DNA from 3 places in the Bacillus bruguierae genome. Region 3 is predicted to be linked to each of the others. Evidence: predicted binding sites of a transcription regulator. Region 3 holds the regulator's gene; each other region holds the start of a gene.
What was found. Region 3 encodes LexA, which represses DNA repair genes until DNA is damaged. Its sites were predicted from a motif close to CGAACATATGTTCG; they were not measured.
Positions count from the first base shown of each region.

Region 1 (8,458 bases), 130 kb from region 3:
GGATACTATGATCAAACAGAAACGAATGAAACTCGTACGGAAATTGGAAAATCACGCAGTAAAAAAGGATATTTTTTCACAGGGGTTGTTGGTGCTGTGATCGGTGCTGTTACAATCAGCGTTGCAGCTCCATATATGCCTTGGACAAATAACAGTGTCGTTTCACAATCTAAAATAGAGGGAACAGCGGTTCCAGTTGTGAATAAAACAAAAGGTGAAACGGACCTTCCTGGTATGATTGAAGGAGCAAAAGAAGTAGTTGTCGGTGTAATTAACTTTCAAAAAAGTGTAGATCCATTTTCCGCTGATCCACAAGGGCAAGAATCTGAGGCTGGATCAGGATCAGGTGTGATTTATAAAAAAGTTGGAAATAAAGCACTGATTGTAACGAATAACCACGTTGTAGATGGTGCGAATAAATTAGAAGTAAAGTTAAGCAATGGAACAAAGGTTGAAGCGAAGTTAGTAGGGAAAGATCCATGGTTAGATCTAGCTGTCGTTGAGATTGATGGAAAAAATATTAATAAAGTTGCAACTTTAGGAAATTCAGATAAAATCCGTGCGGGAGAATCTGCAATTGCGATTGGTAATCCGCTTGGCTTCGATGGAAGTGTAACAGAAGGGATTATCAGTAGTAAAGACCGTGAAATTCCAGTTGATATTAACGGGGACAAACGTCCTGATTGGCAAGCGCAAGTAATTCAAACGGATGCAGCGATTAACCCAGGGAATAGCGGCGGTGCACTATTTAATCAAAATGGTGAAGTAATCGGTATTAACTCTAGTAAAATTGCACAGCAAGAAGTAGAAGGAATTGGCTTTGCGATTCCAATCAATGTGGCAAAACCAGTTATTGATTCCCTTGAAAAATTTGGTGAAGTAAAACGACCTGTAATGGGTGTTGGAGTAAGGGGTCTTGAGGAAATTCCAAGCTATGCATTAAGTCAATTAAAATTACCGAAAGATGTAACAGGTGGGGTTCTGTTAGCACAGGTTGATCCAGCATCACCAGCAGAAAAAGCAGGATTGCAAAAATATGATATTGTTGTTGGCTTTGATGATCAAAAAATAGAAAATGCAGTACAATTCCGTAAATACTTATATGAGAAGAAAAAAGTTGGCGATAAAATCGAAGTAACAGCGTACCGAAATGGTGAGAAAATAAAGAAAACAGTTACATTAGCTGATAATGCTAATAAGAATTAATAAAGAAAGTCTCTTTCATGTTGAAAGAGACTTTCTTTATCGGCTATACTAAATGAACAGGAGGGATTACATATGACAATTGAAAATCCAACTCGTACGGAAATTGGAGAGATTTTAAAAAATAGTAAGACGATTGCAGTTGTCGGATTATCCGATAATCCAGAACGTACTTCTTATATGGTGTCAAAAGCGATGCAAGATGCAGGATACCGGATTATTCCTGTTAACCCAACGGTAGATACTGTATTGGGAGAAAAGGCGGTTAAATCGCTAACGGAAATAAAAGAACGTGTTGATATCGTCAATGTATTTCGTCGTTCTGAATTTTTAATGGATGTTGCAAAAGAGTTTGTGCAGATTGAAGCGCGCACATTTTGGGCACAATTAGGTTTACAAGACGAAGAAACATATCATTTTTTGAAAGAAAAAGGCTATACTGTCATTATGGATCGCTGCATTAAAGTTGAACATGCAATGACAAGATAAGGTTTATTTGTGAAGTGTATTGAATTCCTATTCATAATAATAGGGAAAAGCAGATGAACGAGGTGTTCATCATGAAGTTTTTTAAAGGTTGTTTGTGGGGATTGCTGCTTGTCACTCCATTTTGGATAATTATCATTTTGTTGATTATAAAATGGTGGAGTATGTAGTTGTTTTGGAATACATATCCATGTTTCGTTGACAAACGATTACTTTTCTGAAATAGTAGCGTAGAGGAATCCTTGTGACAAACAAGGATTTTTCTTATGAAAATAGTATATAAAAGACATAACGTGACTTGCCAAAAGTAAGGGAAAGGCGTTATTCTATAATAAAGAACATATGTTCTGATTTTTAGATAGGAAGGGGCAAGGAGTTTGGCTAAGCGTCAGTTTCAATATGATGAAGATGCAATTCAAGTGCTAGAGGGGCTTGAAGCCGTTCGGAAACGCCCGGGTATGTATATCGGGAGTACGGATAGCCGTGGATTACATCATTTAGTATATGAGATCGTAGATAACTCCGTTGATGAAGCATTAGCGGGATTTGGCGATGAAATTAAAGTGATCATACATAAAGATAATAGTATAAGTGTAGTAGATAAAGGGCGCGGTATGCCGACAGGAATGCATAAGCTTGGAAAGCCAACACCAGAAGTTATTTTAACTGTACTTCATGCTGGGGGTAAATTTGGGCAAGGCGGTTATAAAACGAGCGGTGGCTTGCATGGTGTTGGTGCCTCAGTTGTAAATGCACTGTCTGAATGGCTTATTGTTACAATTAAACGAGATGGTTACGTATATGAACAACGCTTTGAAAATGGAGGTGTTCCAGTTACAACGCTTGAGAAAATTGGAAAAGCGAAAGATGCCGGAACAACAATTCATTTTAAACCAGATCGAACAATTTTTAGCACAACGAATTATAACTATGAAACGTTATGTGAAAGATTACGTGAATCAGCATTTTTATTAAAAGGTATGAAAATTGTACTTCAGGACAAACGTAACGATTTGGAAGATGTTTTTCATTATGAAACGGGAATTGAAGCATTTGTTTCATATTTAAATGAAGAGAAAGACTCTTTACACCCAGTTGTATATTTTACTGGAGAGCAAAACGGAATAGAAGCAGAATTAGCTTTTCAATTTAATGATGGGTATTCTGAAAACATTCTTTCCTTTGTGAATAATGTGCGTACGAAAGATGGCGGTACGCACGAAGCCGGGTTTAAAACAGCGATGACTCGTGTCTTTAACGAATATGCACGTAAAGTTTCTTTGTTAAAAGAAAAAGATAAAAATTTAGAAGGAACAGATATTCGTGAAGGATTAGCTGCAATTGTTTCTATTCGTGTTCCAGAAGAACTGCTTCAATTTGAAGGGCAAACGAAAGGAAAACTTGGAACAAGTGAAGGCCGTTCAGCAGTTGATGCTGTTGTATCAGAGCACTTAGCGTATTTTTTAGAAGAAAATCCAGATGTGGCAACGCTTCTTGTGAAAAAAGCAATCAAAGCAGCGCAAGCACGCGAGGCAGCACGAAAGGCGCGTGAAGAAGCACGAAGCGGTAAGAAGAAAAAACGTTCAGAAGGCACATTAAGTGGTAAGCTGACACCAGCACAATCACGTAATCCGCAAAAGAACGAGCTATATTTAGTAGAGGGCGATTCTGCAGGTGGTTCTGCAAAGCAAGGTCGTGATCGTCGTTTCCAAGCTGTTCTGCCACTTCGCGGTAAAGTAATTAATACAGAGAAAGCAAAACTAGCGGATATTTTCAAAAATGAAGAGATTAATACGATTATTTATGCGATTGGCGGCGGTGTTGGATCGGAATTTTCAGTTGAAGATATCAATTATGACAAAATTGTTATTATGACCGATGCTGATACAGATGGAGCACACATTCAAGTGCTGCTATTAACATTCTTCTATCGTTATATGAAACCACTTATTGAAGCTGGGAAAGTATTCATTGCACTTCCTCCTTTATATAAAGTAAGTAAAGGAACAGGAAAGAAAGAAGTCATTGAATATGCTTGGTCAGATGAAGAGTTAGATGGCGTTATAAAGAAGGTTGGTAAAGGTTATACAATTCAGCGTTATAAAGGTCTTGGTGAAATGAATGCAGATCAATTATGGGAAACAACGATGAATCCAGAGACGCGCACATTAATCCGCGTGAAAATTGATGATGCTGCAAGAGCAGAACGCCGCGTGACAACATTGATGGGGGATAAAGTAGAGCCCCGCCGCAAATGGATTGAACGCAATGTTCAGTTTGGTATGCAAGAAGAAGGTAATATTCTAGAAAATGAAATGATTATGGCAACGGAGGTGGAATAACATGCAGGCAGAGAAGTTTCATGACCTCCCGCTTGAAGATGTGCTCGGCGACCGCTTTGCACGTTATAGCAAATATATTATTCAAGATCGTGCGCTTCCAGATGCGCGCGACGGTTTAAAACCAGTACAACGCCGTATTTTATATTCCATGTATGTGGAAGGAAACGTGCACGATAAACCATTTCGTAAATCTGCAAAAACAGTTGGTAACGTAATTGGTAATTATCATCCCCACGGTGATTCTTCCGTGTATGAAGCAATGGTACGTTTAAGCCAAGATTGGAAAGTACGAAACGTATTAGTTGAAATGCATGGAAATAATGGTAGTGTTGACGGTGATCCGGCAGCAGCAATGCGTTATACAGAGGCTCGTTTATCACCGATTGCTTCTGAGTTATTGCGTGATATTGATAAAGAAACAGTGGAATTTGTTTCAAACTTTGATGATACAAGTGAAGAGCCAGTTGTATTACCAGCTATGTTTCCCAACCTTTTAGTGAACGGATCTACGGGAATTTCAGCTGGTTATGCAACTGAAATTCCACCGCATCATCTTGGAGAAGTTATTGATGCGACGATGCTGCGCATTGATAAACCAAACTGTAATGTTGATGATTTATTAACAGTCATCAAAGGGCCAGATTTTCCAACAGGCGGAATTATTCAAGGCCTTGATGGTATTAAGAAGGCATATGAAACAGGAAAAGGAAAAATCATCATTCGCGGAAAAGCAGAAGTGGAAACAATTCGCGGTGGAAAACAGCAAATTGTTATTACAGAAATTCCTTATGAAGTAAATAAAGCAAATCTTGTCAAGAAGATGGATGAACTTCGTTTAGATAAGAAATTGGATGGAATTGCTGAAGTACGTGATGAAACAGATCGTACAGGTCTTCGAATTGTCATTGAATTGAAAAAAGATGCAAATGCAGAAGGTATTTTAAATTATTTATATAAAAATACAGAACTACAAATACCATACAATTTCAATATGGTAGCGATTTATAATCGCCGTCCAACCTTGATGACACTTCCTAAAATTTTAGATTCTTATATTGGACATCAGAAGGAAGTCGTAACACGACGCTCACAGTACGAATTAAGAAAAGCAGAGACACGTCAACACGTTGTTGAAGGTTTAATGAAAGCTCTCTCTATTTTAGATGAAGTCATTGCGACAATTCGTGCTTCAAAAGATAAGCGTGATGCGAAAGATAACTTAATTGCAAAATTCTCATTTACAGAAGTACAAGCAGAAGCAATTGTGTCGCTTCAATTGTACCGTTTAACAAATACAGATATTACAGCTCTGGAAAAAGAAGCTGATGAATTACAGAAAAAAATTACAGAATTGCAAGCCATTCTACAAAGTGAGAAGAAGCTCCTTCAGGTCATTAAAACAGATTTGAAGAGGGTCAAGAAAACGTATAGTAACGATCGCCGTTCTGTTATTGAAGAAAAAATTGAAGAGATTAAAATTGACGTTGAAGTCATGATTCCACAAGAAGATGTGATTGTGACAGTAACGAAGGAAGGGTATGTAAAGCGCACAAGTTGGCGTTCTCATAATGCTTCCAATGGAAAAGATTTTGGTATGAAAGAAGGCGATTTATTATTAGATCGCTTTGATACGAATACGACGGAAACAATTCTCTTATTTACAAACAAAGGGAATTATATTTATCTTCCAGTTTACGAAATGCCAGATATTCGTTGGAAAGACTTAGGACAGCACGTTGCGAATATTGTCTCGCTTGACCGTGATGAAACGCTCGTCTTTGCAACTGTTGTTCCAAATTTTGAGGAAGAGAAGCGATTTATTACGTTTGTTACTAGAAATGGCATGATTAAGAAAACCGAATTGAATCAATATAAAGTGCAGCGTTATTCACGTGCATTTGTTGCGGTTAATGTAAAGAAAGATGATGAAGTCGTCGATGTTTTTGTTACAGATGGAACGCAAGATATTCTTCTTGCTACGCACGGTGCATATGCACTTGTTTTCAATGAAGAAGAAGTGAGTCCAGTTGGTGTACGGGCAGCTGGTGTAAAAGGAATGAATGTGAAAGAAGATGACTATGTTGTATGCAGTCTTCCTATAAATCATGAGAAAGATCAGCTCGTTCTTGTTACACAACGAGGCGCAGTAAAACGATTAAAAGCAGCAGAAATTGAAAAATCGACAAGAGCAAAACGAGGTCTTGTTATCTTTAAAGAATTGAAAAAGAATCCATATCGCATTGTCGGTGTGGAAGTCGTTCGAGATGATGAAATAGTTTGTATGCGGACAGAAAAACAAATGATAGAAGAAATTAATCCGCAAACACTTCGAAATAAAGATCGTTATAGTAACGGAAGTTTATTAATAGATGTAAGCGATGTTGGTCTTGTTGTGGAAACGTGGCCGCAGAAAAAAGAACAATAAGAAAACGCCCGATTCATTATATGAGTCGGGCGTTTTTGTCTAAATTTGTCTGAGGAATAGTAGTTGTATAAATAAGACACTTCCATTATTATTTAACTAAATATTTTAAATGTTCAGAAAAATAAGATTGGGGTATATGGGTGATAAAACAGAAGAATCTTGCTTTTGTTCTTTCGGCAGTGTGTATGTTTGGTTTATTAACAGGATGCAGTGGTAAAACAAATGGTAATGCCGATACAGCAAGTACGGGAGGTGGTGGTGGAAAGGTCATAAAAATTGCGACGCAATCACCGCTCTCTGGTGGTTCTGCAACACAAGGAGAAGCAATTAAACTTGGTGCACAATTGAAAATAGAAGAACAAAAAGAAGAGTTTAAAAAATTAGGGTATGAATTAAAGCTTGTGCCATATGATGATCAAGCTGATCCGAAAAAAGGTGTTGCGAACGCGCAGATTATTGGTGCTGATAAAGAAATACTCGGTGTCGTTGGACATATGAATTCAGGAGTTGCAATTCCATCTTCTGAAGTGTATGAAAAAAACAATGTTGTTATGGTATCACCTACAAATACTGCTGTTGAAGTAACGGATCGTAATTTAAAAGTAGTAAATCGTATATGCACAAGAGATGATTTTCAAGGTCCTGCCGGGGCAGAGTTTGCATTGAAAACCCTGAAGGCAAAAAGCGTTTTTATTATTGATGATAAAACAGCTTATGGAACAGGTTTAGCTAAAGCATTTAAAACAGAAGTTGAAAAATTAGGTGGAACAATTGCAGGTTATGAATCTATTACGGTCGGGGAGAAAGATTTTAATGGTGTGTTAAATAAAGTACTCGCGAAAAAACCGGATTTAATTTATTTTGGTGGTCTATATGCAGAAGGTGGACTGCTAGTAAAGCAAGCGCGTGAAAAAGGTCTTACGATTCCGTTTATGGGCGGTGATGGCATGGATTCAGCAACGATGGTAGAAATTGCAGGTAATTCTATCGAGAATACGTATTACACTTCTATCGCTGCTGATCCGAAAACAACGGAAAAAGGAAAGAAGTTTGCAGGTGATTATAAGAGCAAATTTAATAAAGAGGTAGAAGGATATTCGGCTTATGGATATGACGCTGCGGGTGTACTACTGCAAGGAGTGAAAGATGCAATTAAAGCAAATAACAATAAAATGCCAACAAGGGAACAAGTGCGTGACACTGTTCGGAAAACAAATAATTTTGGAGGAGTGGTAACAAACGTAGGTTTTGATAGCAAGGGTGATAATAAATTTGCAAAAGTATATATTTATAAATTTGCAGAGCAAAAATATCCAGGAAGACAAGAAGGAGAAGTAGAGAAAAAGTAAGGTGATAGGGGTACGGTGCTTATGTTCCGTACCTTTTTTAGAGAAAAATAAAGGGGAGGAATTTCTATGTTCGGAGAAATAATGCATACACTTCCTCAAGTGCTAATTGACGGATTAACACTTGGTGCAGTGTATGCGGTTATCGCATTAGGATATACGATGGTATATGGAATATTAGAACTTATCAATTTTGCTCATGGAGAAATTTTTATGACGGGTGCTTTTATTGGTACAACAATTTTCCTTGTTTTTATGGGGTTTGGCCTAATGCCAGCTATGCCGGCTTTGCTAGCATTGTTACTTGTTTTAGTTGCAACATCTCTTATAACAGGTTTTCTTGGGATGGGCATTGAAAGGGTTGCGTATCGACCGCTTCGGAAAGCACCGAAACTTATTACGTTAATCACAGCAATTGGTGTTTCTTTTCTACTGCAAGATATCGTTCGCTTTATCGCTGAATTAAAAAAAGGAAATTACATTATAACAGGTCCTACTTTATTCAATGATCAAATTACGGTACAGGCTTCAGCAATCATCTCTTCTTTTAATAACGCTAAGCTTAAAACATCTTCACTTATTCTACTCGTTCTTGCGGTTATTATGATGTTCTCTTTAGACTTTTTCATCAATAAAACAAAGTGGGGTATGGCGAT
Region 1 covers NZ_JBAWSX010000005.1:193,058-201,515, forward strand. Annotated here, with positions in the region: gene WAZ07_RS11315 (S1C family serine protease) at 1-1,206, shown strand, start outside; gene WAZ07_RS11320 (CoA-binding protein) at 1,279-1,692, shown strand; gene parE (DNA topoisomerase IV subunit B) at 2,067-4,031, shown strand; gene parC (DNA topoisomerase IV subunit A) at 4,033-6,456, shown strand; gene WAZ07_RS11335 (branched-chain amino acid ABC transporter substrate-binding protein) at 6,597-7,805, shown strand; gene WAZ07_RS11340 (branched-chain amino acid ABC transporter permease) at 7,872-8,458, shown strand, end outside.
Region 1: the regulator LexA is predicted to act here: its motif matches at 2,025-2,038, upstream of parE (DNA topoisomerase IV subunit B).

Region 2 (8,458 bases), on a different contig from region 3:
TACGGACTTAACTTGAGAGTCGCTCTATTATAAATTAAAAAGGCGAGATATTCGACGATTGAATCGTCGAATATCTCGCCAAGTGGAACTAGAGGGAGTTTTTCAGTGCCCTCGTACAATACCGAGCTTATGCCCAGAAAGCTGCCTAATGAAATAATTTGTCTAACTTTTGGGGGTCATTTCATTTCAAGGATGGCTTTTTCATGTTCATGTAAACTTTGTGTTGTCATGATATAGGGACAATCGTAATTAAATAAAAAAGGACCCATCAACATTAATGAATCCCTGTGTTTGATTTGTTTAACTGAGTGGATCTTGATTCTATTGATCTATCTTAAACTAACTGGCAGATCGTACGTTTCTACTTTACCAGGACTTGAAGAAATATGCACCATACCAGTGTATTTTAAATCTTCAACGATTGCGTACTTTCTAGCCCCCATAGAATGTGTTACAGGGACATTTTCGAATGTAATTCTGCCGTCAGCACCTGTAAAGCCAGCCGCTATTAGATCACCCGACTCCTGCTCGATCACCACTATAATATTAGGTAAACCAACATTAATCGTTACCGTACCATAGTCAGGTTGGTTGTTATACATTTTTGTGTAGGGAATTTTTACGATGGATGGTGTGGATAGTCGTTGGATTACTTGAAGAACATAAACCATTCTTCTCAATTGTCCTATTTCTTTCTTCAATTCGTCTATTTGTTGAGGTATTTCTACTCGGTCGGGTACCAGTCTAAGGTAGGAATAGGGATAAAGAAATGAAGAGGGTCCGTAATAGGGGATCTGTCTGTAATTCAATGTATGTTCCTCCTTATCTAAATTTTAGTTTTCCCGATAGTATATTTGGCCATGTATACACTGGATGATTGTCTATGTATAATTAGGCGAATGCTTAACATACATCGCAAGGCTTATGGTGTTGAGAAGGTTTCATAGGCGTTATAAGCTTATTTTCGATAATTGGATTTAAAAATACTAGACATCATATAGGTTAAGACAAGGTCCATCAACTGATAGGAGAGCCCGAGATATTAGAATGACGTCACTGGATTACTTTCGTAAGGTAGCCAGCCATGAAGTTGGAGTCGATTATCATGTAGAAGCGATCAAGGTCAATGTTATAGCAATCGTTTCATACACTCTTAACTGGATTTATACGGAGTATTACAAGTGGGCAGGGTATGATTTTGATATCACATGTATTAGTGAAGACCAGGTATTCATTCCAAATCAAAGCATGCAATCTAACATCATCGACGTCGTGGATGAAATACTCGGACAATATATTGGAACCCTTGGATTGAATTCGCCAATCTTGTCCCAGTACGGTAAAACACCTGTACGTGATACATTATATCAACTCAAAGCTAATGAACTTGCTCGCAGTGAGAAGAATAATATGGAAATCCTCCGGCATTTTTACAACCGCAAATATAAACTATTAGAATTAAGAACAGCTACACCAATAGGGGGGATTTGAAACGTATCCCGGTCGTGACTTGAAAATTGATGATAGAGGACCATACATACAAGCTTTACAAAAACGGTTAAAAGCTCTTAATAGAAATTTTGGGACAATCCGGGTAATACAGCTCGTTGAAGACGGTGTGCGGTCTATTTTCTTAATAGGCTGGGTTAAAAATCACCTTCACGTTTTAAATAAAATCTCAATTTGTAAACGCAAACAATGCTAGTCATGTAACTACCACATAGGAAATATATCTATAAGATGTTTTGTTATGTTAACATTTAAATAAAAACAGGGGGGATTCTAAATGAAAGACATAGAGTTATATATTCCAGAACAATTAAAAAGCTATAAAGAGGATATTTTAAAATCATTAAAACCCACACTAAAAATGACAGGTAAAGTAGGGACTACAGAGTTATGGGGGAGTAAAATTGGTGGAGATCCTTATTTGCTAATTGGTGAGGAACTGCCTAAAAACAAACAAGGGGAGGCATTGCGTTTGCTGGCACAAATTAATTTTGAAGATGTGCCGCATATCGATAGCATGCCGACACAAGGCATCTTACAATTCTTTGTAGATGCTACAGATGATCTAGTTGGGGCGGATTTTGATAATCCTACAACCCAAGAAGGGTTTAGAGTTATATATCGTCAAGATATTATCAAAGACAAAAGCAAATTGGTTACTGAGTTTAACTATGATATTGGGGAAGATGAAGAAGAGTTCATTTCTCCTTTGGAAGCGGAACTTGTATTTGAAGAAAGATTACAGCCAGTTACAACTTGTGATTATCGATTCGGAAGTGAGTTCCTTGTGGGTTTTGAGGGAGAAAAAGAGGTACAAGACGGTGATAGAACGGTTGAGTTATGGGAGTTATACGTTGATCATATGAGTAATATAGGACATAGGATTGGTGGGTATCCGTTCTTTACACAGTATGATCCACGAGATGAGGGTAGCAAATATGATACGCTGCTTTTACAGATTGATACAGATGATGATTTAGGAATTATGTGGGGAGATTCAGGTGTTGCAAACTTTTTTATTAATAAAGATGACTTAGCTCGGTTAGACTTTTCAGATGTGTTATACAATTGGGATTGTTTCTAAGGATGGGAGAGTATGTTTGACGAGGTAGTGCATATTTTTAATACTTAATTTTTGTATTATTAGATGAGGGGAATATATTGGAAATTTAATTAGAATATGGGGTGAATCGTTTGTTTACAATAGAAAATTACACAAGTTCTTTAAAAAAGGGTCTTGAAGAACATTCCGATAATCTGATTCGAAATATAAAAGAGACAATTCATTTTAATTATTATAAGGGGATAGATTTATTGGATTTCACAGCTTTTGTTCAGGGGTTTGGAATGTCCATTGTAATGTATTCCATGGACGGGGGAGCAAGTGAAGTCTTTTATGAAGGGAGCGATAGCAGCATCTTTTCAGGTAGTCACGATTTAATAGAAGATATAGAATACTATGATGGAAAATCAGATGAATTTTGGGAGTTTTATGATCAAAATGGTGAGGAACTATCTAAAATTGAAACAGAAGCTATTGTGGAATGGTTTGCTGCGTGTTGGAATAAAGCAGGTGGTACAAGCGTTAAAATGCCTGCCTACTTTAGTTTTCATGATTATGATCCATGCTTTGATTTACATAACAGTAAATGGATTACTGATGGAGACAAATGGTTCGATTAAATCCTAGAACTTGATAGGGTTATTTGTAGTATGTTCTTTACATAAAGTGGGTATAATTCTGTCAATCTACCACTATCTTTCTATCTAAGATTTCGGTTGTATTGAATGATCTTTTCTGAGTTAACATAACTTCACTTATTAACAGTTCTGAGTATGTAGAAACCTAAAAACGTCCCTTCAAATTAATCTAAAGGGACGTTTGCTCATACAAATGATCTGCATAACAATTCATCTTTGCAATACAGATCATTTGTATGATAATTTTTATAAATAATTGCGGAATAATGAACTTACATAAATGCTTTTAAAAGTTCTTGAACTAATGGAATTACTCCACCTAAGAATGATAAAACTGCCATTGCGATTGCCATAATATTTCCTCCTCTTTCGTAGGTGCTAAGATGTGGTTAATCCTTATGCTTTTATTATAGTAAGCGCTTACAATTTTATCAATACTTTTTAATATGCAATATTGCATATTTGGGTACGATGAACGAAATATCAAATGATACACATCAATACAATTGTAGCAAATATTATTTTTTGTGTAACTTTATATATATTGGGCCTATTCCGATAAATTTCTTTATATACATTAAAGAGGATGTTCCACACGGAAGATGGCTTATATAGTATTACACTTCATGTTAAAGGCAAAGTAAAAGAACCCTGCACAAAACAGGATTCTTTTACTAGGTATTCTGTTGGCAAATGATTTCACCACAAGAATTGAGTCTGAACCACTTGATTCCTATTTTTATGCTATAACTAGAAAATAGAATTGCGCAATACATATATGTATGAGGAGTAAACCTTTATTTACAGTTTTTATTGTTTTTACAATACATTCAATTGGATTTCTGATTACTTTTCGGCTTCCTTACCAAACAAAATATGCTAATGATGAGTAAAATAAGAGGGATTCCCTGAATCATAAAGAATCCAATGGAAAATTCGGTAAGACCGCTTCCAGGAGCATCTGTTGCCATTGTACCAAGAAACATTGCGACAGGAAACGCACATATATTCAATATTAAACTAGCACAAAGAAAAAATATTTTCCAAAACACTAAAATAATCCCCCTAGTAAACGAAATGAAGTGATATATATTTATAATATCATATATGAAGAGAAAGGTATGAATTTTCAAACATTTATTTCTTGCACATCAATAATGTCAATAAACTTAAAAGTCATTTTATGATAAAATGCGTCTGTACATATTACAGAGTTGTTCAAAGGATCTATGCCAACTACAGTTATATAGTTTGTAAGTAGATGACCATCCTCATAATAAGTAATTAATATTTCTTCTTCTGAAAGGAATGAGCATAATAACTTGTTTTCAATTCTCTCTTTCGCCTCTTTTGTTAATACTGGTCGTGATATTTTCGTTTTTTCTTCAATAATTTTGCGGATTCCAGTAAATTGTTCTGGTATTGCAGAAAACGGACTCCATTTCACCATTTTCCTATCTTTTGGCATATTTGCGTTATTCATGTTTTATTTCCTCCTAATCATGTGTTTCTAACATGTTGTGTAGTCCCTTGCATGTAACTTACACCTCTCAGAATCGAATTTTTACCATCCACTGTAATTGTTAATATATTTGCTGTTTGTTTCATATCTAGAGAACAATTGTTAATAGAATATCGGTGAAAATCTTATTGTAGAGCTAATCTTGTTATGGAATTCGAACATCTCATATATGTTTCCGCGGTTGGAGTGGCAGCTTGGTAATAGAGAATAGTCATACAAAGTAATCACTCCTATGAATTGGAACGTTTGTTCTTATTATATACGAACTTATGTTCTTTTGAAAGGGGAATTTCATTTATTTTCCGTTTGACAATACATAAAAGTAGATTTAGTCATGTTATTGATCTTAGCAAATGCATAAAAAGAAAGAGCATATTTCAAAATATGCTCTTACACTATTAATACAAATGATTTATTTTACTAACTTATATCATGCGTTCACACCAAATAACAAATGTAAAAAGTGCTTTAGATTTATTCCTCGGGATACCGTTTTTTTACAAGTTCTTCGATGTTATTACTTTGTTTGATTTCTTCTGATGATAACCAGGATTTATATCTTGTTCCATCCTTGTTGGTTAAACATATGGTAAATTCTTTATTGTATAGTTCCTCTTTAAGGATAGTGGTCACCTTTGTCAAATCCTCAATTAAAGGGGGATCGTTTTTAAATTCCGTACTACTAATAACTAAATTCACTTTATACCCCGGACACTCCCCATCTTTCGGATGTGAACAAGTAATATCTTTAAATACAAAACGGTCGCTTTGAACTTCTTTTAATCTGTCTACTACTTTTGTTTGGGTTTGAATCAAATATGTCCAATAACTGTCTAAAGTGTTTTTCATTTTTAGGAGCAGTTCTTCTTTCGTTATAACTTTTTGCACATTATAAAAAGGGAAACCTATATCTTCACCATTATAATCCTTAATTTTAAGTTCTGTTATCTTCTTATTACTCTTCTGAATGAGTTGGAATAGAGCATATAAACGATCTAATTCTGCCGATTCAAATTGACTATAATCCATCTTGTTACTTGTTTTTAAAGTTAATAACAACTCATCAGTTGGTTTTCCTCCCTTATTATCATATTCAAGTGTATACTGAAGAGCATTTTCTTTTTCAAATTCCTCGTAGCCTAACTTTTTAATCTCTCTTAAAATTGGTTTGAATTTCTTATATTCCTCATATGTATTTTTTCCATATTGGTATTCATCACCTTGGATTGTTGAATAGAAGATACCATCTACCTCTACTCGAAATTGCATATTTTTGTTGTTTTTTGCTTGAACAGTATGATATGTATGTCCCATATCCCCTGCATCTATAGCGCCCCTAGCGCCCCAATTTGTTACAACAACATCGATGCCATGTTTTTTCTTTATATATTTTTTTATCTGATCTTCATTTTTATAATTACAACCACTTAAAAATAAGAAACATACCACTAACAACATTATATTTTTCATTCTCTTCATATAACCCCTTATACCCCTTCCTTACGTAAGAAATGATCCCTAGTTGTGCAGCAAATTCAAAGTCATCTTTTCTGTATATTTTTTCAAAAAGAATAGCGTTTTTGACTCGTTATGGGTATAGATTTATCATTTTCGTTCATACATGGTTCTGCTCACGAAAAATGTAATAGAACAAATAGCAGTCAGCCCCATATATGGCATCATCTCAATAGTAAATATGTTCGTTGTATTTGCCCCTAGTACAATCCAAAATACAAATACAATTCCTGTGCCTAGAAGGATGTATAGTAGTAAAGAAATGCTAAAATGTAGTTTATTAGGTAAAATGATATATCTAAATAATAACTCTCCGAGAACACACCCAAGTAAAATTATAGGAACTCCAATATACAAAACAACAACTGTCATTTGCATAGCATTAATAAAGCTATGAATAAAAGCATTAACATAATCTTCTTCTCTCCAAATATCTTGATTATAGTACAGTTGAAGTATATTCATTGAAACTAATAGACTTAATATAGTATATACGAATGCCACTAAAAATTTTTTCAATCATAATCACCTCTTTTTTTAGGTAGTAAAAACGTGGTCCCTTCATATTCTATTCCTACAAGAAATCACAATGTGCGATCCAATCATTTGTTTTACTATTTTTGGCAAAGTAAATACCGCCGCCATGAATAATCCCAAACTTTGCTTTTGGATCTTCTGTTATTTGAAAAATAAATTCATAATCCGCAGGCCATTGGATACCTGATTGAGCAAAGCAAGCATAGCCTCCTAATTTGTGTATATAACGATTTTCTTCAAACATATCCTCGTAGTAGTCAATTCCAATTGTGTTTTCAAGTTCAAAAATTCTATCTTGCATGTTATTAGGGAAATCATCCGTATCCCATTTTGGAAACTCATCGGTTACTAATTTTGGTATTAAAGGAAAAGGTTTTAAATTTGGAAACGTAAGTGACATTTCATTTGGTACTAATTCCTCTAAAGAATCATATTCTCTAATACAAAAATTTCCTGATAAGTTGGACAAATCTTTATCATAGTTTGGAGAAAGAAATACTGCGATGACTTTCATATCTTTTAATGCTTCTGGAACAAAAGGTATTTGAGTTAAATTAAGCATCATGATCGCATACATTTTGTCTTGATAACGGTCGATTGGGTACGTTTCATTTGGCAATGAATAAGGAATCTTTCCAATCCAACTTTCATTTATAGATAAATCGGGTCTTTTTCCACCTGTTTGAAAGATAGTTGCTTTTTTTCTTAGGATATTTTTAATATTATCTATTTCCAAAGTATTTCTCCTCCTGAATGTATATGTAGTTGTTTCTTTTGAATGGTAATTATATTGTAACAATAGTGGATGTTTTTATAACAACTTTTGGCCCAGTTACTTCACCAATAAGTTGGTTTTTCTAGCAAGATTTCAACTTTGTATACAACCTATTTGTGTAGAAATAATAAGTAGAGGTACTACTAAGATTGTAGCATCTCCTTAAGGTTAGTATAGTCATAGGGACACATTTTAGTTAAGTCAGAAATGCTTTTTTTCATTTAAACAGTAATCTATATCTTATTCAATCGAAAGCTTTTGAAAAAGATTGCTTAAAGATCGGGGGCGATTCTTCAATAGGAAGGATCGCTTTTCTTATGATTTGACAAAGGTTATGCTACTGAAGCACTGAACCCAGACTAGCTATTGCAAAATCGCTAGTTGAAATGTACAAGGGGGATTTGGTATTTTGGGTCGTCCTGATGAAAGAAATAATACGGTTGAAAGACTTTTGTAATATTTATGAAAGTAAATTGAAAGATTTGTATACTAAGATAACTGTAGTGGAAATAGTTTTATTTTAAGCCGAAGTAAAAAGTATAAGCAATGTACAGTATAATTTCATTTTTGTAATCTTGTAGAAATGATGAAAGAAAGGGAGAGAGAATATGAATTATAAGAAAAAAGTAATTCCAGCAGCATTAGCATTTGCTGTTCTAGCAAGTCCAGTTATTTCTTTAAAAGCAGAAGCAAGTACAGTATCTTCAGCTTCTAGTGCCATTACTTCTGTTGAAAAAGAAAACCCATCATTAAATCTTAAAGAGGGACAAGTATCTGAAGAAAATTCCGTTGTAAATCAAGAATTTGATGCGAATTATATCAATAATAATATTATTAGAGCGAATTTTCCATCTGTTACACCGCCTCATATTAAGGACGCAAAACCGCTTCAATATGTA
Region 2 covers NZ_JBAWSX010000018.1:59,032-67,489, reverse strand. Annotated here, with positions in the region: gene WAZ07_RS22080 (hypothetical protein) at 330-809, opposite strand; gene WAZ07_RS22075 (SpoIID/LytB domain-containing protein) at 1,048-1,491, shown strand; gene WAZ07_RS22070 (YwqG family protein) at 1,787-2,593, shown strand; gene WAZ07_RS22065 (hypothetical protein) at 2,704-3,192, shown strand; partial or broken gene WAZ07_RS22060 (hypothetical protein) at 3,483-3,670, opposite strand; gene WAZ07_RS22055 (YolD-like family protein) at 4,340-4,693, opposite strand; gene WAZ07_RS22050 (hypothetical protein) at 5,207-6,211, opposite strand; gene WAZ07_RS22045 (hypothetical protein) at 6,338-6,766, opposite strand; gene WAZ07_RS22040 (DUF1963 domain-containing protein) at 6,822-7,520, opposite strand; gene WAZ07_RS22035 (hypothetical protein) at 8,168-8,458, shown strand, end outside.
Region 2: the regulator LexA is predicted to act here: its motif matches at 4,972-4,985, upstream of WAZ07_RS22055 (YolD-like family protein).

Region 3 (8,458 bases):
GCATTACATTCCAAATTGGGAACAGCCTCATCATATTGAAGATGTAATATTCGAAAATGCACTCGAAACAACAAAACAGTGGGTTTCCTATATTAAAGAGCAAGAGCAACCACATTTACTCATTGCTGCCTACCACGGCGGTTTTGAACGTGACTTACAAACCGGAGAACCAACAGAGATTTTAACAGGGGAAAATCAAGGATATGAAATGTGTCAAGAAATTGAAGAAATTGATATTTTATTAACGGGGCATCAACATCGCTATATTGCTCATACAAAAGTAAATGGTGTAACTGTTCTACAAACTGGATCCAATGGCCGTTCATTAGGGAAAATCTATGTCACTTTAACAAAGAATCAAAACCAGTGGATGATTGAAGAATGTCATTCTGAATTATTACCTATTGAAGGTATTCCAGCAGATGAGAAGGTGCTTTCACTTGTGTCGACATATGAAGAGCGAACGCAAGAATGGTTAGACCAACCTATTGGCTCCATTATTGGTGATATGTTGATTCACGATGCGATGCAAACTCGCTTACAAGATTGCGCCTTTATCGAATTCATAAATAAAGTACAGATGGATGTATCCGGAGTAGATATTTCATGTACAAGTCTGTTTCATAACGAATCTTCCGGCTTTCCAAACCAGATTACAATGAGAGATATTGTTTCAAATTATATTTATCCAAATACATTAAAAGTTGTTCGCGTTACAGGAAAAGATATAAAAGAGGCACTTGAGTTAACTGCTGAATATTTCTCGTTAGATACAGATAGAAATATCATTGTAAACCCTGCATATATAGAACCAAAACCGCAGCATTATAATTACGATATGTGGGAAGGCATTTCATACATATTAAACATTTCAAAACCAGTAGGGGAAAGAGTCGTTTCCCTACAATATAAAGGCGCTCCTATTCACTTTCATCAAGAGTATGACGTTGTCATGAACAATTACCGTGCAAGCGGTGGCGGAAATTATGCTATGTATCAAAATAAGCCCATTATAAAAGATATACCAATTGATATGTCTGAGCTCATTGCAAATTACATATTAGAACGAAAGACAATCGAAGCGACAACGAATCATAATTGGAAAGTTGTTACATAACGAATTTTCCTATCAAACTAAAAAAAAGATGGGCTGCGCCCATCTTTTAATTTAATTTTGCTTTATCTTGTTTTTTTAATTCTTTTAACTTCTTCGGCGTAACGTCTTTACCTTCTTCATTAACGACTTTGATTGATTTCAATTCGTTTAACATATTTTGACGAAAGCCTTTTAAATATTGTTCACGGAGTGATTGACGCTCACGTTGCTCCTCTTCCGTTAAACCTTCTGCTTTTGCTTTTTTCGCTAAGAAATTAATGCGTTCAATGAGTTCGTGACTTAGCATCTCGAATCCCCTTTCTACTACAAACTGATTATTATCATACAATAGTTACTCTTGTTTATCAAGCAATTGCTTCGTATATTCCACATACCGGCGATGTACCGTCGCTTTTGATACATCATGACCAAAACCACGGAGCGTTGCTGCAATTTCTTCAAATGTTAACTCATTGCGGCGCAGACGAACAATCTCTTCAATAGGTACTTCTTTTTTCTCACGACCTGTGCTTAAATGCCGATTCTTCAAGTTTTTTTCGGGACGAAATCCATTTTCTACAGCTCGTTTCATTCCTCGTTTAATCTTTAAATTATGAATCTTTCTCTGGTATTCTTCTACTATACCAATAATATCAAGCACCATTGAATCTGAATCAGAAAGCTGCAATTCGCCATTATGTGCATGTGTATATACTTTTACTCCTTCTTTATTCAAACAATGCATTAAGGCAATTTTCGCATTCCCTCTTCCAAGACGCGTTTCATCTTGAATAAGGAGTACATCAACATGTTCATCACGAATGACATCTAGCACTTCTAAAATCCCATCTCGTTCGATACTATATCCGCTCGCTTTCTCTTCTACTACTCTTACAACATTCATGTCATACTGCCTAGCTAAATGCAATAATTCATCTTTTTGACGTACTAATGATGTTTCTTGCGCTTCTTTCGTTGTGCTCACACGTGCATAAATAATCGCATTCATTTCATACCCTCTTCTCTATCTCGCCTTTTACATCATATTTTACCATAAACGCAGCTTTTATTCGAACTTACGTTTGTAGAATGTTTTCTTGCATGTTATAATACAAATAAGAAAATTTATAGAAAACGAGGTGTGAAAAATATGGAGAAGTTAACGAAACGGCAACAAGACATTCTTGACTTCATTAAACAAAAAGTACAAGAAAAAGGTTATCCACCTTCCGTACGTGAAATCGGTCAAGCAGTCGGCCTTGCTTCTAGCTCTACTGTGCACGGACATTTATCTCGCTTAGAGGAAAAAGGATACATTCGCCGCGATCCAACAAAACCGAGAGCGATTGAAATTTTAGGAAACGACAATATCCAATCAGCTACGCAACCAGTCGTTCACGTACCGATTGTCGGAAAAGTTACAGCCGGCTTACCAATTACAGCAGTTGAAAGTGTAGAAGAACATTTTCCACTTCCAGCGAATCTCGTTTCAGGCTCAGATCAAGTATTTATGTTACGAATTTCTGGAGACAGTATGATTGAAGCAGGGATTTTTGACGGAGACTTAGTTGTTGTTCGCCAGCAGCAATCTGCATACAATGGTGAAATCGTTGTCGCCTTAACAGAAGACAACGAAGCTACGGTAAAACGTTTTTACAAAGAAAAAGATCATTTCCGCTTACAGCCAGAAAACTCTTCTTTAGAACCTATTATTTTAGATAACGTTTCTGTTATTGGAAAAGTAATTGGTGTCTATCGTCATTTACATTAAAAACAGACCAAATTTGGTCTGTTTTTAATTCGCTTCGATTGTCACAGAGCCGGCTGCTGTTTTCCCTTTAATCTGTATCTTTCCATTGCCTAAAGTAATTTCTTTATTTTCTTTCCCGAAAATCTGAACATCTCCTGCATGAGAAGCTCCTTTCACAACAGCATCTTTCGGCATTTCCTGCAGCTGAATACTGACATCTCCTGCTGCCGAATCCGCCTCAACACTATACTCTGGATTATGCTGCGTTATCTCTACACTTCCTGCCGCTGCCTCTGCATGCACTTTCCCTTCCACTTTATGAAGAACAACCTCTCCCGCACTAGATGACACTTTTACATTTTGCGCTTTCATTTCCTTCATTTCCACATCGCCCGCTGCTGAATGCACAGATATATCTTCGCCTTGAATATCTTGCACATGAATCGTTCCCGCTGCTGTCTTTGCTTCAATTTTATTATATACACGTTCAGGCACAATAACTGTAAGGCTTTCATCTTTCAAATCAAATGAAAAAAAAGAAAAATCGAATATATGCCTCTTTTTCGTTTTCACTTCCACTTGTAGCATTTCACCGTTCTCGTTTACGTCTAATTTTCGCTTTTCCTGATCGCCGCTATACCGAACCTCAAACAAATCAGTCTTACCTTTTTCAATCACAACATCTCCAACATCTGTGTCAACATGAATGTTTTTAATTTGCTCATTTTTAAATTGTTTCTGTTCCAATTTCTTTGTTTCTGCTGATCCATTTGCAGTTTTCATAAAAAAGGCTGAACTTGTAAAAAATAAACCGATTCCCCCAACTGCAATACAAATAATTGCTATCAGCACAATTTTTTTCATCTTATCTACTCTCCTTTAATTACTTTTAAATTCCAATATGCGTACTTAACAAAAAGTGTTTTAAACCAAATCGTACAATAATACGCAGCAATCCCTAAAAGTAAACCAACACCGAAGAGTATAATAATGGCAAATACATCAGATAAAATAAAAATTTGAGCGAAAACAATTTTTGTTAACAGAAGAAGTGGTGATAAAACAAATACAACACCAACTGCCCAAAGCGTTAAAATAAGACTCCCAATCGCTAGTAACGGACCTAACACAACAACCAAATTTAAAAAACTGAGTCCAATAATTGCTACAATTGCTCTTGCCAAGTTAGAAAAAGTTGGATTATGCTTCACCTGCTCTATACGATGAGACGCTAACGTTTCCTTAGCAATTGCCTTAGGGAAACCAAGTGCTTTTATAATTTCTTCCTCTGTTTTCCCTTCTTCCATTCCAAATTGAAAATGTTCCTCGTAGTCATATAAAATATCATTCCGCTCTTCTTCTGGTAACTTCCTAAGATGTTCTGATAATTCTTGAAGAAATTTCTCTTTAGTCATCCCTTACACCTCTTCAATAATTTCTTGTACTCCCCTTGCAAAATCACGCCATTCTGTCACAAGTGCATTGAGCTGATCTGCTCCTTGATTTGTTAACTGATAATACTTACGCGGAGGCCCTTCCGATGATTCTCTTAAATATGTCTGAAAGTATCCTTCTTTCGTTAAACGACGTAACAAAGGATACACTGAGCCTTCAGATATTAAAAATTTATTTGAAATTTGCTGCACTAACTCATAGCCATAGCAATCTCGTTTCCTTACAAGTGCAAGAACACAAAGCTCCAATACCCCTTTTTTAAATTGAACATTCAAAGGTAATCCTCCTCTCCATCCAGTACTGTTCAATGCAAGATACCTTATTAATTATAATATATCATTCAGTATTGAACATCACAAGGTACTATTCCGTTTTTTTACAAAATAGAGAAAATCCCTCTCATTGAGGAATTCTTCATTCTCTCCTAACCAAACTACAATTATTGACATATAAAAGTTTTAAAGAGATTGTTATCTTTTCTAAGGAGGTATTTTAATGATGTACGATTTTTATCCAAACCAAATAGTAGTTCCCTTTCAATATGTTCCTTATTATAATATTCCATGCGACACTTCCTCTGTAAAAATTCCTTACCCACTTGTTCAAAATACATTTTATCCTTTAAATTACGTGGAGACCGTTCCTATCTCACAAAAGAGTTCAACAGTCAGGGGCTCATGGACTCCTTTTTCATGGGTAGAAAAATATGCATATGCGTTTGCAGGACCTTATAACAAGGCCGAAGTTGCTCTCACATTCGATGATGGTCCAGATACTCTCTACACTCCTCAAGTATTAGATAAATTGAAAAAACATGGTGTAAAAGCGACGTTTTTTCTATTAGGTGAAAATGCTGAAAGATATCCTAAAGTTGTAGAACGGATTGTTAACGAAGGGCATATCGTGGGAAATCATACTTATAATCATCCTAATTTAATAAAAGTAGGTGATAAACAATATCATGAACAGGTTTTAAATACAGAAAAAATATTACAAAAGCTAACCGGATACTCCCCTAAATTCTTCCGGCCTCCTTATGGAATTATAAATGAAAATCAAGTGAAGTGGGCTACCGAACAAAACTTTATGATTATTCAATGGAGTGTAGATACATTAGATTGGAAAGGCTTAAATGCCAAAGAAGTTACTAACAAAGTATTAGGGAATGCTTTTCCTGGAAGTATCCTCTTGCAACACACTGCACCAGGGGGGAATTTACAGGGGTCCGTAGACGCTCTCGACCGATTTATTCCTGACCTTACATCTAACGGAGCACGGTTCGTGACTCTCCCCAAAATGTTTAATACTTCAAAGCAAAGACTATAAAGTAAACTTTCCATCAAGAAAAAGTGGTTTACCCACAAAAATAAAAACCCCTCAACACGCTGCATGTTGAGGGGTCGGGTCTCTTAGTAAAGAGTCATATATTAATCGCGTTCCCATTGATGAACTTGCGTACGGAACATATCCCATTCAATTTCTTTCACTTTAATGAAATGTAAATGGACACCTAACGTACCGCAACTTACTTCACCTACTGTTTTTCATTTCATACCTATACTAATATAGCTCGTAAATCAACTATATATATTCATTTTAATTTCTCGACCTGCTATGCAGAATACAATATGTACTCCTTTTGTTTTAAACATTGCATGTGGCAGGAAAAGGCCCTAACCGTTTCTATGCGCGGCCAAATGCTCTCGTCCCTCCCTTAAAAAGAAAGGAGGTTTTTATGTCGGTTTTTCAATTTGTATTTATTTAGTTCTGTCAAGACGTGCTACTAATACCTACTATCTCTAGACGCTAACTTCTACCTGATTTCCTAACAGTTTACTAAACATACCTCTTTCTTCTTTTGCCAATTGGACAAAGGCTCCTTTTTGAACGATTTCTCCCTTGTCTATTACAAGCACTTGATCAGCATTGCGTATCGTTGATAAACGGTGGGCAATAACGATAATAGTCATCTTTCCTTTTAATCTTTCTAGAGCAGTTTGAATTTTCGCTTCATTTTCCGTATCTAACGCACTTGTCGCTTCATCTAGCACTAGAATCGAAGGTTTTCTTAAAATAGCTCGTGCTAGTACAAGCCGTTGTCGTTCCCCTCCAGAAAGCCTAACTCCGCGATCTCCAATGAATGTATCAAGCCCTTGCGGAAGTCTTCGTACAAATTCAGCAGCTGCCGAAAATTCCAGCGCCTCCCAAATTTGTTCTTCACTTGCATTTGGTTCAATCATTAACAAATTTTCTCTTATGCTTGCATTGAATAAAAATGGATCTTGCGGAACATAACTAATAGATTTTCTTAATGACAATAAATTATCACTTGTGAGCGGAGTACCATCTATTAATATTTGTCCTTTTTCTGGCTGCATGAGTCCCATTAAAATATCAATTAAGGTACTTTTTCCAGCTCCCGAAGGACCGACAATAGCCGTCATGCAGTTGGAAGGTATCTCGAAATTGATATTTCGAAGAGCATATAAGGATTCCTGCGAGTTGTAGCGGAAATACATATTCCGGCATTCAATTCCTTGTTCTATAGACATCGGTTTTACATCTTTGTATTGTCGTTCTATATCCTGCAGTTCCGCGGCTTTGTTGCATTCTTCCTGCAATTCGATTAAAGACTTAAAAGCAGGAACACTTGCAGCAAGTTGTTCCAGGTTAGACTGAATAGTTGTAAATCGCGGCCATAATCTAGAAAAAATAAGGATAATTAATATTAATTGCGCTGGCTGAGCTTGGAATAGTTTTACAGATGCAAAAACAAGAAATGCAATTAGAATAGACGATGTAACTTTATAAAAAAGTTGTGAGCTATTTTTCAATTTAATAAATGCCAGTTGCTCTTGCTCTATCTTTTGGCACCAAGTATGCAACCATGTATATCTAGACTCTTCCAACATATTACTTTTAATATCTTTAACTCCATTAAAATAGTCTGTTATACCCCCAAGATAACTTCTGGCTATCTCAGATGTTCGATTTCCTAGCGCTCTTGATTTTTTTATAAAATGTCTAGAAAAATAGGCAAGTACTAAACCAGCGAATAGTACAAAAATTGTAATCTTTACAGATAACCATAAGGCGATTCCAAACTGTATTAGTGTAAAAATAAGAGCAGTTAACATCTGAAAAAATAAATTTGTTCCATTTACAACGCGTCCTAATTCATCGGTCATTGCACTGATAAGATCAGACTTCCTCTTTTTCACAAAGAAAGTCCAATTAGCCTGTAATAAAGCACGATAAATTTCCAATCTTATATGATTTGTAAAATTTATAAGAATTTTTGTATTGCGAAGGGTAAGATTTTGCTGTAAGAGGGACTGAGCTATTACCAAAAAGATATAAATGCCTAAAATAAGCAACAAACTTATTGTTTCAGGAATATTGTGCAGAAATTTAAACATCTCTGGAACTGGAGTTGAACCATTATTTACCTTTACAACTCCACTGATACTTATCATAGGAATTAATAAAAGAATTCCTATTCCCTCCAAAAGACTGACTAAAGCCATCCCTAATAAATTTATATACAATATTTTCCCAGAAAAAGAATGTAACTTCTTTGCAAAATATAAGAGATGTTCCACTATTTTGTCCTCCTCATGATAATTCGTGCTTTCTTACTCTTCTCCAGATGCATAAAATAGGACGTAAAGGAAAGTACAACATATGAAGTTGCTTAGGTAACGGCAATGTTTCAGCATCAATTGGATAGGGATAAAGACAACTCATAGTATATAAAAACTTTTGCTGATAAGACATTAATGAAAATAAGTGACGACTATGGTACATTGCTACATCATCTGGAACTGGATCTGTATGTAAGTTCACCATTCTTTCCAAATAAAATACTGCTTCCTGCGCTAACGTCTTCGGACGGTTTCCAGATAACAATGGTTCCACTTCTTCAATTAATGGAGTTTTTAGTAACTGCGAAGTTAAAAACAATGCTTGACCACCTACATGGAAGTAATAATTTTTCTTCAATAACTTAATAGTTTTTTCCCAATCAAGTTGTTGCTTTACAATTTGATTAATGTCTACTAACCAACGCAGCCTTGACCAGCCATGACGTGCACCATGAGAAACTAGAAATAAAAATAGATCCTCTCTACCTAAAATGTAAACAGGGGTACTAGTAA
Region 3 covers NZ_JBAWSX010000005.1:67,276-75,733, reverse strand. Annotated here, with positions in the region: gene WAZ07_RS10710 (bifunctional metallophosphatase/5'-nucleotidase) at 1-1,117, shown strand, start outside; gene WAZ07_RS10705 (DUF896 domain-containing protein) at 1,164-1,403, opposite strand; gene WAZ07_RS10700 (YneB family resolvase-like protein) at 1,449-2,105, opposite strand; gene lexA (transcriptional repressor LexA) at 2,247-2,867, shown strand; gene WAZ07_RS10690 (DUF4097 family beta strand repeat-containing protein) at 2,892-3,710, opposite strand; gene WAZ07_RS10685 (HAAS signaling domain-containing protein) at 3,716-4,261, opposite strand; gene WAZ07_RS10680 (PadR family transcriptional regulator) at 4,265-4,576, opposite strand; gene WAZ07_RS10675 (peptidoglycan-N-acetylglucosamine deacetylase) at 4,800-5,627, shown strand; partial or broken gene WAZ07_RS26220 (hypothetical protein) at 5,729-5,815, opposite strand; gene WAZ07_RS10670 (ABC transporter ATP-binding protein) at 6,101-7,903, opposite strand; gene WAZ07_RS10665 (nucleotidyltransferase domain-containing protein) at 7,917-8,458, opposite strand, start outside.